Regions from separate parts of the Cupriavidus sp. GW821-FHT07C08 genome, predicted to be linked through region 1. Evidence: predicted binding sites of a transcription regulator. Region 1 holds the regulator's gene; the other holds the start of a gene.

Region 1 (4,529 bases):
CTGCTGGAAACGTAGTGCCGCGTCGAGTCTGTCAATCATCTGGCATCTCCCTGCTCACGTGAACGGAGCGAACGACCTTCTTCAGGGTTGCCATCTTAGGCGGCGACCTGTCACGCCAATCGGATGAATAAGGACGGGAAATCCATGCATTTCGGCCCGCCCTCGCGCGAGGGCCTGCCTACAATGGGACCCCGATGACAGATGTAAACGGGGCGCGCAGCCAGTCACGGGGCGGTGCGCCAGGCATGCCATGCATGCCGTGCCGTCCTTGCCGGGAAGTCCAGATGAAACAGAATCGCCGCAACGCCCGCAGCCTGGCGCAAGCCCTGCTGGCGGCCTGCCTGCTTGGCCCGGCCGCCGCCGGTGCCGCGCCGGCGCAGGTCATGCCCGTCGCCATGCAGGCGCCGGCCGCGCACGGCCAGCAGCAGGCTGCTTATGCAGGCAACCCCGCTGCCAACCCCTTTGCCGAAGACCCCGCGCGCATTGCCGTCGAACGCTTCCTGCTGCAGCAGACCGCCGGCCTGCCGGGCAAGGTCAGCGTGCAGGTGGCACCGCCTTCGGGTGGCCGCGCGCCGGATTGCCTTGCGCCCGACCCGTTCCTGCCCGCCGGCACGTCGCCGTGGGGCCGCGTCTCCGTCGGCGTGCGCTGCGGCGGTGAGCGGCCGTGGGTGCGCTACATGCAGGCGCGCGTGTCGGTGCTGACTGATTACTACGTCGCCGCGCGCGCGCTGGGCCCGGGCGAGCCGGTCAGCCAGGCCGATATCGAAGTCCGCCAGGGCGACCTGGGCACGCTGCCGCGCGCGGTGATCACCGATCCGGCGCAGCTTGCCGGCGCGGTCACCGCCAACCGTATTGCCGCCGGCTCGCCGATACGCGCTGACCTGCTGCGCAAGGCCGTCGCCGTGCGCCAGGGCCAGACCGTCACCGTGGCCGTGGAAGGCGATGCCTTCCAGATCACCAGCGAAGGCAAGGTGCTCGCCGATGCCGCCACCGGCAACACCGTGCAGGTGCGCCTGCGCAGCGGCCAGGTGGTCAACGGGCTGGTGCGCAGCGGCGACACCGTGGTGCTGCAGTAGCCCGCCGAAAATGCCTTGATCGTGGCCAAAAGACTGGAAACCCGTGGCGGGCGGCATGCGAAAATGCCGCCGAAACCGCTGCGCGGCGAAATCGGGGTGAGCGCCCTAAAGAATTCGCCGGCGCGACCGTAATGCCATAGGAAACCAGCAAGGAACGCCCCGTGAAGATCAACCACACCGCCTCGCCCCGGCCCGCCGACGCCCCCGCGGACGCCGCCGCCGCCCGGCCCCAGGCCGCGCCGGCCAGCGCCGCGGCGCCGTCCGCCGGCCTCAGCGTCAGCCCGCTGGCCGCCCAGGTGCGCGACATCAGCGCCCGCCTGACGCAGCCCGCGGACGACGATATCGACAACGCCAAGGTCGAAGAGATCCGCCAGGCCATCGCCGAGGGCCGGATCAGGATCGACCCGGGCAAGATTGCCGACGGCCTGCTCGCGACCCTGCGCGAGCTTGGCCAGGCCGAACCCCGATAGCCCAGATGAACCACAGCCTGATCCAGTCCCTGCAGCGCGAAACCGAAGGCATCCAGGCTTTCGGCCAACTCCTCGCCGAAGAGCGCGACGCCCTCAAGCGGGGCGACTTCCAGTCCCTGAGCGGACTGCTGACGCGCAAGGTTGAACTGGGCCAGGCCCTGTCCCGCCAGCTCAAGGCCCGCGAAGCCCAGATGGGCACGCTGGGCCTGCGCGCCGGCCCCGAAGGCCAGCTGCTCGGCCGCCAGGTCGACCCGGCCGTGGCCGACGCCTGGCGCCAGCTGATCTTCGCCGCCCGCACCGCGCGCGACGGCAACGCCCTGAACGGGGCCGTCGTCAACGCCCACCTCGATTTCACCCGCGAAGCCATCCAGGCGCTGCGCCAGCATAGCGGCGGGGATGCGGGGTTGTATGGGAAGGATGGGAAGGCGGCGGCCGGGGCGGGTGGGGTGAGTCTGGCGGCGGGTTGAGGCGATCGCCAGATGTTCCGTTTTTTCGTCACTTATTCAGAAGTGACGAAAGAACGGAACATTCAACTACCGAAACCCCACCACCACCTCATTGCTGCGCCCCTGCAGCACCGGCACCAGGCTCCCCTGCCCCGGCACCCGGAACGCAAACACAAAGCCCTTGGTGGCATCATCCCCGTAGAACGCATCGGTCTTGCCTTCCGCCTGCGACAGCGGCACGCAGCGCTGGGCATTGCAGAGATAGGCTTGCAGTTCCAGGGGTGGGGTTTTGGCGAAGCTGTAGCGCCAGCGCACCGAGGTGATGACCCCTTCTGACTGCGGCAAGACGCCGGTGGGCAGGATCGGCGGCGACACCGCGCGCTGTCCGCGGCCGTGGAGTGCCGGCCCGTTGACCGATCCGGTCCAGGCATGGCGGGTGCCGTCCTCGATGGCGGCCCAGGCGCAGGCCGATGCGGCAGCCAGCATCCAGCAAGCGCCGCGCGCGGCGCGGCCCGCCGCCTGCATCACAGCAAGCCGCGCAACTGGTTGCGCAGCCGCGTGATCGCCTGGCCGCGGATCTGGCACACGCGCGACTCCGTCACATCCAGCACCGCGCCGATCTCGCGCAGGTTCAGCTCCTGGTCATAGCACAGCGACAGCACCAGCTTCTCGCGTTCCGGCAGCCGGTCGATGGCGCGGATCAGCGCCTCGCGCATGCCGCTTTCCATCAGCACGGCCAGCGGGTTGCCGTCATCGCTGCCGCCAAGGTGCCGGTCCAGGAAGTCTTCTTCCCCGGAGCGCTCGAAATCCTCGTAGTGCAGCAGCTGGCAGCCATAGACCTCATTGAGCAGCAACTGGTATTCGTCCAGCGCCATCTCCATGGCCTCGGCCACTTCGGAGTCGACCGGCGCGCGCCCGAGCTTCTGCTCCAAGCCGCGCTGCGTGCGCTCGATGCGCCGGGTGAACTGGCGCAGGCTGCGCGACTGCCAGTCGTTGGCGCGCACCTCGTCGAGCATGGCGCCGCGGATGCGCTGGCTGGCATAGGTCTCGAAGCGCGCGCCGTGGGTGTCTTCATAGCGCTTGGCGGCATCCAGCAGGCCGATCATGCCGGCCTGGATCAGGTCGTCGATCTGCACGCTGGCAGGCAGCCTGGCGGCCAGTTGCAGGGCGATGCGGCGCACCAGCTGTGCATGCGCCTTGACCACATCGGCCTGTTCGAGCTTTCCCTGGATCGTGTACATGGTGCAATTCTCGTGAATGCTGGATTGCTGGACCGCCACAACGTGCGGCGGGGGCTGGCTCAGGGTCTGGTTCGGTGGGATGGCATGGCTGGCAGGCTCAGGCCATGGCGGCTGCGGGCGCGGGGGCGGACGTGTCCGCGCGCAGCGGCCAGGCGCCGATGCTGCCGGCGGTACGGCGCAGCGCGGTGGTGGCCGGCGCCGCCGGAAACGCCTCGACCACGCAGCGCCCCAGTTGCACGCCGCGCGCCACCAGCGGGTCGGACGGCAGCCAGCCCGCGCACAACGCCTCGACGCCCAGGTACTGGCTGGCCGTGCGCGCGAGGTTGCGCAGGATCGCCTGCACCGTGGCCTCGCTCGCGGCCATGTTGACGATCAGGTGGAACTGGCGCCAGGCATACAGGTGGTGCAGGCGCTTGATGCAGGCGTAGGCGGCGGTGATCGACGCGAGCTCAGGCCGCATCACGATCAGCACATTGTGTGCGCTGCCCGCTAGCGGTGACAGCGTGCCGTCGGCATCGACGCCGGCATCCACCAGCACGCTGCGAAAGCCGCTCGCGGCAGCAGCCGGCAAGGCACCGCCCGGCACAGGCCGGCCAGCCGGCAGTACCGACAGCACGCCACCGGGACCGGTGCCTGCAGCAGCTTCCAGCGACAGGCGGCCTGCGCTGACATCGGCCAGGGTGCCGGCGGGCCTGGCGCCGGACAGCCGCGTGGCGCGCGCCGCGGCAGCGTCTTCGTCGACCAGCAGCACGCGTTCGCCCTGCATGGCCAGCGCGTGCGACAAGCCCAGGGCCACGGTGGTGGCGCCGGCACCGCATTCGCTGGCGACCACGGCGATACGGCGCGTCGTGCGCGGCGCCAGCATCCGGCGCAGGCTCTCGGCCTGATCCATCGCGAGGGCGCTCACTGCAGGACCTCCATCGCTTCAGCGGGCACGGCGCTGCCGCGGCCCGGATAGTTTTCCAGCACGTCAAGCAATGCCAGCATGCGGCCCATGCCTTCATTGAGCACCGTGCCCGGCACCGCCACGCCCTGGCGCACCGTGCGGCCAGCCAGGCGCGCGAGGAAGGCGGGCGCGGCCGCGGTCGGCGCGTGTTCCAGGCGCAGCACCGACAGGCCCAGCTGCAACGCGGCCAGCGCGGCGCCGGCGGCGTGGCCGGCTTCTGCGTCCTGCGCGAAGTGGTCGATGGCGTGGCGCAGCGTGCGCAGGCGCGCATCGGCTGCGTCGGTCCACAGGGCCCAGCGCGCTACCTGCGCGGCGTCCTGCGCCAGCGCCGGATCGCACAGCAGGTAGCG
Region 2 (4,529 bases), on a different contig from region 1:
CGCGCTGACCCGCAGCAATTCCGGCCTGACCCTCGACTACGACAACCCGCCGGGCGATCCCGGCCTGTTCGGGCCCGACGCGGTCTGCTGGCGCGTGCACGCCGACTTTCCGGCAATGCTCGCGGGCGGCGTCAGCGCTCTGCTGCTGCAGACGCTGCATCCGCTGGCGCTGGCCGGGGTCTGGGACCACTCCAGCTTTCGCACCGACATGCAGGGGCGCCTGGGGCGCACCGCGCAGTTCATCGCGGGCACCACCTACGGCAGCCGTGCCGATGCCATGGCGCTGATCGGGCGCGTACGGCGCATCCATGCCGGCGTGGTTGGCGTGGCCCCGGACGGGCGGCACTATGCGGCCTCCGACCCGGCGTTGCTGACGTGGGTACACGTGGCCGAGGTCTCGAGCTTCCTGGCTGGCTACCTGCGCTATGTCGGGCCACTGGGCAGCGCCGAGCAGGATCGTTACTACGACGAGGTTGCGCGCATCGCCGAGATGCTGGGCGCGGCCGACGTGCCGCGCTCGCGCGCCGAAGTCACGGCCTACCTGGAGGCCATGCGGCCTGCGCTGCTGGCCAGCGAACGCACCAGCGAAGTGGTGCGGCTGGTGCGGAAGATGCCGGTGGCCAACCCGCTGCTGCAGCCGGCGGTGCGCATCATGGCCGACGCGGGCATCGCCCTGCTGCCGCCGTGGGCACGGCACCAGCTCGACCTGGACGGCCCTTCGATACGGCGCCCGGCCGCACTCGCGGGCATGCATGTGCTGACACCGGCACTTCGCTGGGTGCTGGGCGCCGGCCTGGCAGCGCGCGCACGGCGGCGCGTGGCCCGCGGCACCGCCACCACGGCCGGCTGAGGGCCGCGCCGGCTATCGGCGTTCAGCGGGCACTTCTTGAAGGGAAATGAGAAATGGCGGCAAAAACCCTCGCATTTCGGAGGATTGAGCGCCGCGAAAGTGGCGTTAAATCTGCCTCGGCATTCCGAACGGCCGGTCGGATTTACTAACCGCACCAGGCACAGCGCCACAGAGCGCGATTCAAAGACGCAGGCAAAAAAAGAAGCCTACGCGCGGGGTGCTCGTAGGCTTTCCAGGACTGCTCGAGCCGAAAGGCTCTTGCCAAGAATATAAACGCGCTTACATGAGGTGTAAATCCCGTTTCTATCAGGGGATTCCCTCATGACGATATGAGCTCGTTTGCGCACTTTTTATGATTTGGGCCCTGACGCTACATCAGGGCATTTTTCCCATGGGCTGGCAATTTCCTCACGGGCCCCGTCCACACCGGGACTGCCGGGCCTGCCGCCCTGGCCGCAGCATGCGGCAGCGCACAATCTGTTACAATATCCCAGGTTCGAGAGCAACACATTTTATAGAGCAAAGACTCTAGACCCGAATTGGCGCGCGCTTCGTCAACGCTTGTAGAACTTTGTTACTCTCAGCCCCGAAGTATTCCCCTTCTCTTCTGGCAGCACCAACCGGCGACGCCGCAGCTACCGAGAGCGGATGTTTCCCCTGCCGCCCTGGCCGCGCCGCACCCCAAGCCGCCGGCCAACGGACCATTATCAGCCGCCAGAACCCTAGTGGGCTCTTCCGGAGTCGTTGTGAAGAAGAAGGAAACCCGGCCCAGGTCACCGAGCCGAAAGCAACTGCAGCACCAGCAATTTGCTGCATACAACACCAGCCAGGCGCCTGTGATCGTCCACCTGTCCAACGGCGCGCGACTGCAGGGCCTCGTGCTGGCGTCAGACGACTACGTGGTGCTGCTTGGCCGGCAGCCGGACGACATCCGTCCCACGGTGGTCTACAAGCGGGCCATCTGCCTGGTCACGCTGGCCAATGCGCCGGACGCGCCGGTGGTGGCACCGGATCCGGCCCCGGCGCCGGACTTCCTGCCGATCTACATCCCCCGCACCAGCAAGCGCCGCTAGACCAACGCCCGCCCCACACGCCTTCCCGCTCTCCGGCGCCCCCTGCCGCGCCGCGCCTCCGCCCGCCCTGCCGGCACCCCGCGAAACTATCGCCGAGATCACTCTAAACCTTTCCCTTGCCCGGTCGATAACCCAAGCAACGGAGGCACTCTACGCCCTGCAAAGCAGGCCGCCAACGTTACGGCACTAGCCGGGATGCCCAAAACTTTGCATATAGGAGTCGTACCATGGCGCAAGTCATTAACACCAATTCGTTGTCTCTGATGACTCAGAACAACCTGAACGCTTCGCAATCGTCGCTGAACACGGCGATCCAACGCCTGTCGTCGGGCCTGCGCATCAACAGCGCCAAGGACGACGCCGCTGGCCAGGCGATTGCGAACCGCTTCACCTCGAACATCCGCGGCCTGACGCAAGCCCAGCGCAATGCCAACGACGGCATCTCGCTGGCGCAGACGACGGAAGGCGCGCTGACGGAAGTCAACAACAACCTGCAGCGCATCCGTGAACTGAGCGTGCAGGCCGCCACCGGCTCGAACTCGGCATCCGACCTGAAGTCGATCCAGGACGAAATCAAGCAGCGCCTGGACGAAATCGACCGCACGTCGCAGCAGACCGACTTCAACGGTGTGAAGGTTCTGTCGTCCAATGCCAAGCCGCTGACCGTGCAAGTGGGTGCCAACGACGGCGAAACGATTACGATCAACCTGAAGGAAATCAGCTCGAAGACGCTGGGCCTGTCTGGTTTCTCGGTAGCACGTTCGCAGCCGAAGGTGGGCGATGCCGTGGAAGAAGTTGGTGGATCCGCCGCGCTGAAGAAGGTCGATCTGTCGGCCGTGGAAGGCGCAGCCGGCCTGAATGTCGCTGCTGGTTCGACGAGCCTGCACCGCGTGCTGGACCCGACGACTGGGGCAGCTACCTCCCAGTACGTAGTCAAGTCCGGCGACGACATGTACGCCGTGGACGTTGCTGACGCAACCGGCGCCGTCACCCTGAGCAAGACGGCTAACACGATCACGTACCAGGACGGCACGCTGAACGCCGCCGCCGCCGCGTACAACATCAAGGTGGCAGCGGACGCCAGCGGCAACGCGGTTGGCTACATCACCATCCAGGGCCACAACTTCGAAACGACCAGCCTGACCAACAATACCGCCACGATGACGGACATTGACGGTGCGGGCACGGACGGCGTGGCGCTCGTGCTTGGCAAGTCCGCCGAGTACAAGGGCACGGCTTCGAACAACCCGAAGGCCCTGCTGGACTCCGCCCTGAAGATCGTGGACGACCTGCGCAGCTCGCTGGGTGCCGTGCAGAACCGCTTTGACTCGGTGATCTCGAACCTGGGCACCACCATCACCAACCTGTCGTCCTCGCGCTCGCGCATCCAGGACGCGGACTACGCCACGGAAGTGTCGAATATGACCCGCGGCAACATCCTGCAGCAGGCTGGTACCTCGGTGCTGGCGCAAGCCAACCAGACCACGCAAGGCGTGCTGTCGCTGCTGCGTTAATCGCATCTGCAAGCAGGCATTCCAGGCTGGGCCGCAAGGCCCGGCCTTTTTGCCGGAACGCTTAGCAGGCAGCCCGCTGCCTGCTAAGCGCTTCGATCTGTATGTGAACCATGCAATTAATTGGAGCGAACATGGCGGCCTCCCCGACAGTGAACCCGACTGCAGTGCGCCTGCCGTCTGCGGCGCTGGCCAACAACACCCCAGCCCGCGCACCGGCTGGATCGCGGTCACTGGAGGAAGTGGCCATCGCTCCCTCGCCGATTGCCGGGGATACCTCCGCTGCTATCGGCGAACTTGTCGAGGCGCTCAAAACCACCTCCATCAGTCTGCGCTTCGAGATTGATGAGACCACGCACCGCGTCATCACCAAGGTGATCGACAAGGAAACCGGCGACCTGATCCGGCAGATGCCCACCGAAGAGGTGCTGCGCATCGCCCGCGCCATCGACAAGCTGCAAGGGCTGTTCGTCAGCCAGGCGGCCTGAGCCCTGAACATCAGTTGAAGACGAGACAACAATATGGCAACGATCTCCTCCATCGGCATCGGCTCCAACCTACAGCTGAGCACCCTGCTGGACCAGCTGCAGAAGGCAGAGCAGGCGCCGCTTGACGCGATCAACGCGCAGGCCAAGAGCTACCAGACCAAGTTGTCGGCATACAGCCAGTTGCAGAGCGTGCTGAGCGCCTATCAGGCCGCGGCAAAAAAGCTGTCGGATGCCACCACGTTCGGCGCAGTCAAGGCCACCCTCGGCACGCCCGACGTGATGTCAGTTTCAACCGCAGCCAACGCGGTGCCCGGCAACTACAGCATCACGGTCGGTGCGCTGGCCACTGCACAGTCGCTGGTGAGCGGCAATGTTGCAAACGAGAAGGCCGCCATCGGCGGCGGCGAACTCGTGTTCGACTTTGGCGAGGCGCTGGCCACTGGCGGTGCGGCCACCAGCACCAAGAAGGTCACCATTCCGGCAGATTCGTCCCTCGAAAGCATGCGGGACGCCATCAACAAGGCCGGCATCGGAGTGACTGCAAGCATCATCAATGACGGCAGCGCCAGCCCGTATCGCCTGGTGCTGACTTCGGACAAGACTGGCA

Evidence for each region. Region 1 encodes FliA, which starts transcription of late flagellar genes. Its sites were predicted from a motif close to CTAAAGTTTNNNNNNNNNNNGCCGNTA; they were not measured.
Region 2: AC07UK_RS33805 (FliC/FljB family flagellin) is a predicted target of FliA. The motif match lies at 2,027-2,053, and genes of this name have one in related genera.

The regions. Positions count from the first base shown of each region.
Region 1 is NZ_JBWKQZ010000028.1:110,792-115,320, reverse strand. It holds gene flgB (flagellar basal body rod protein FlgB) at 1-39, opposite strand, end outside; gene flgA (flagellar basal body P-ring formation chaperone FlgA) at 285-1,076, shown strand; gene flgM (flagellar biosynthesis anti-sigma factor FlgM) at 1,238-1,546, shown strand; gene AC07UK_RS28870 (flagellar protein FlgN) at 1,552-2,013, shown strand; gene AC07UK_RS28865 (flagellar protein FlhE) at 2,080-2,478, opposite strand; gene AC07UK_RS28860 (RNA polymerase sigma factor FliA) at 2,517-3,233, opposite strand; gene AC07UK_RS28855 (MinD/ParA family ATP-binding protein) at 3,331-4,125, opposite strand; gene flhF (flagellar biosynthesis GTPase FlhF) at 4,137-4,529, opposite strand, start outside.
Region 2 is NZ_JBWKQZ010000038.1:18,905-23,433, reverse strand. It holds gene AC07UK_RS33815 (oxygenase MpaB family protein) at 1-850, shown strand, start outside; gene AC07UK_RS33810 (RNA chaperone Hfq) at 1,597-1,923, shown strand; gene AC07UK_RS33805 (FliC/FljB family flagellin) at 2,151-3,437, shown strand; gene AC07UK_RS33800 (flagellar protein FlaG) at 3,569-3,922, shown strand; gene fliD (flagellar filament capping protein FliD) at 3,956-4,529, shown strand, end outside.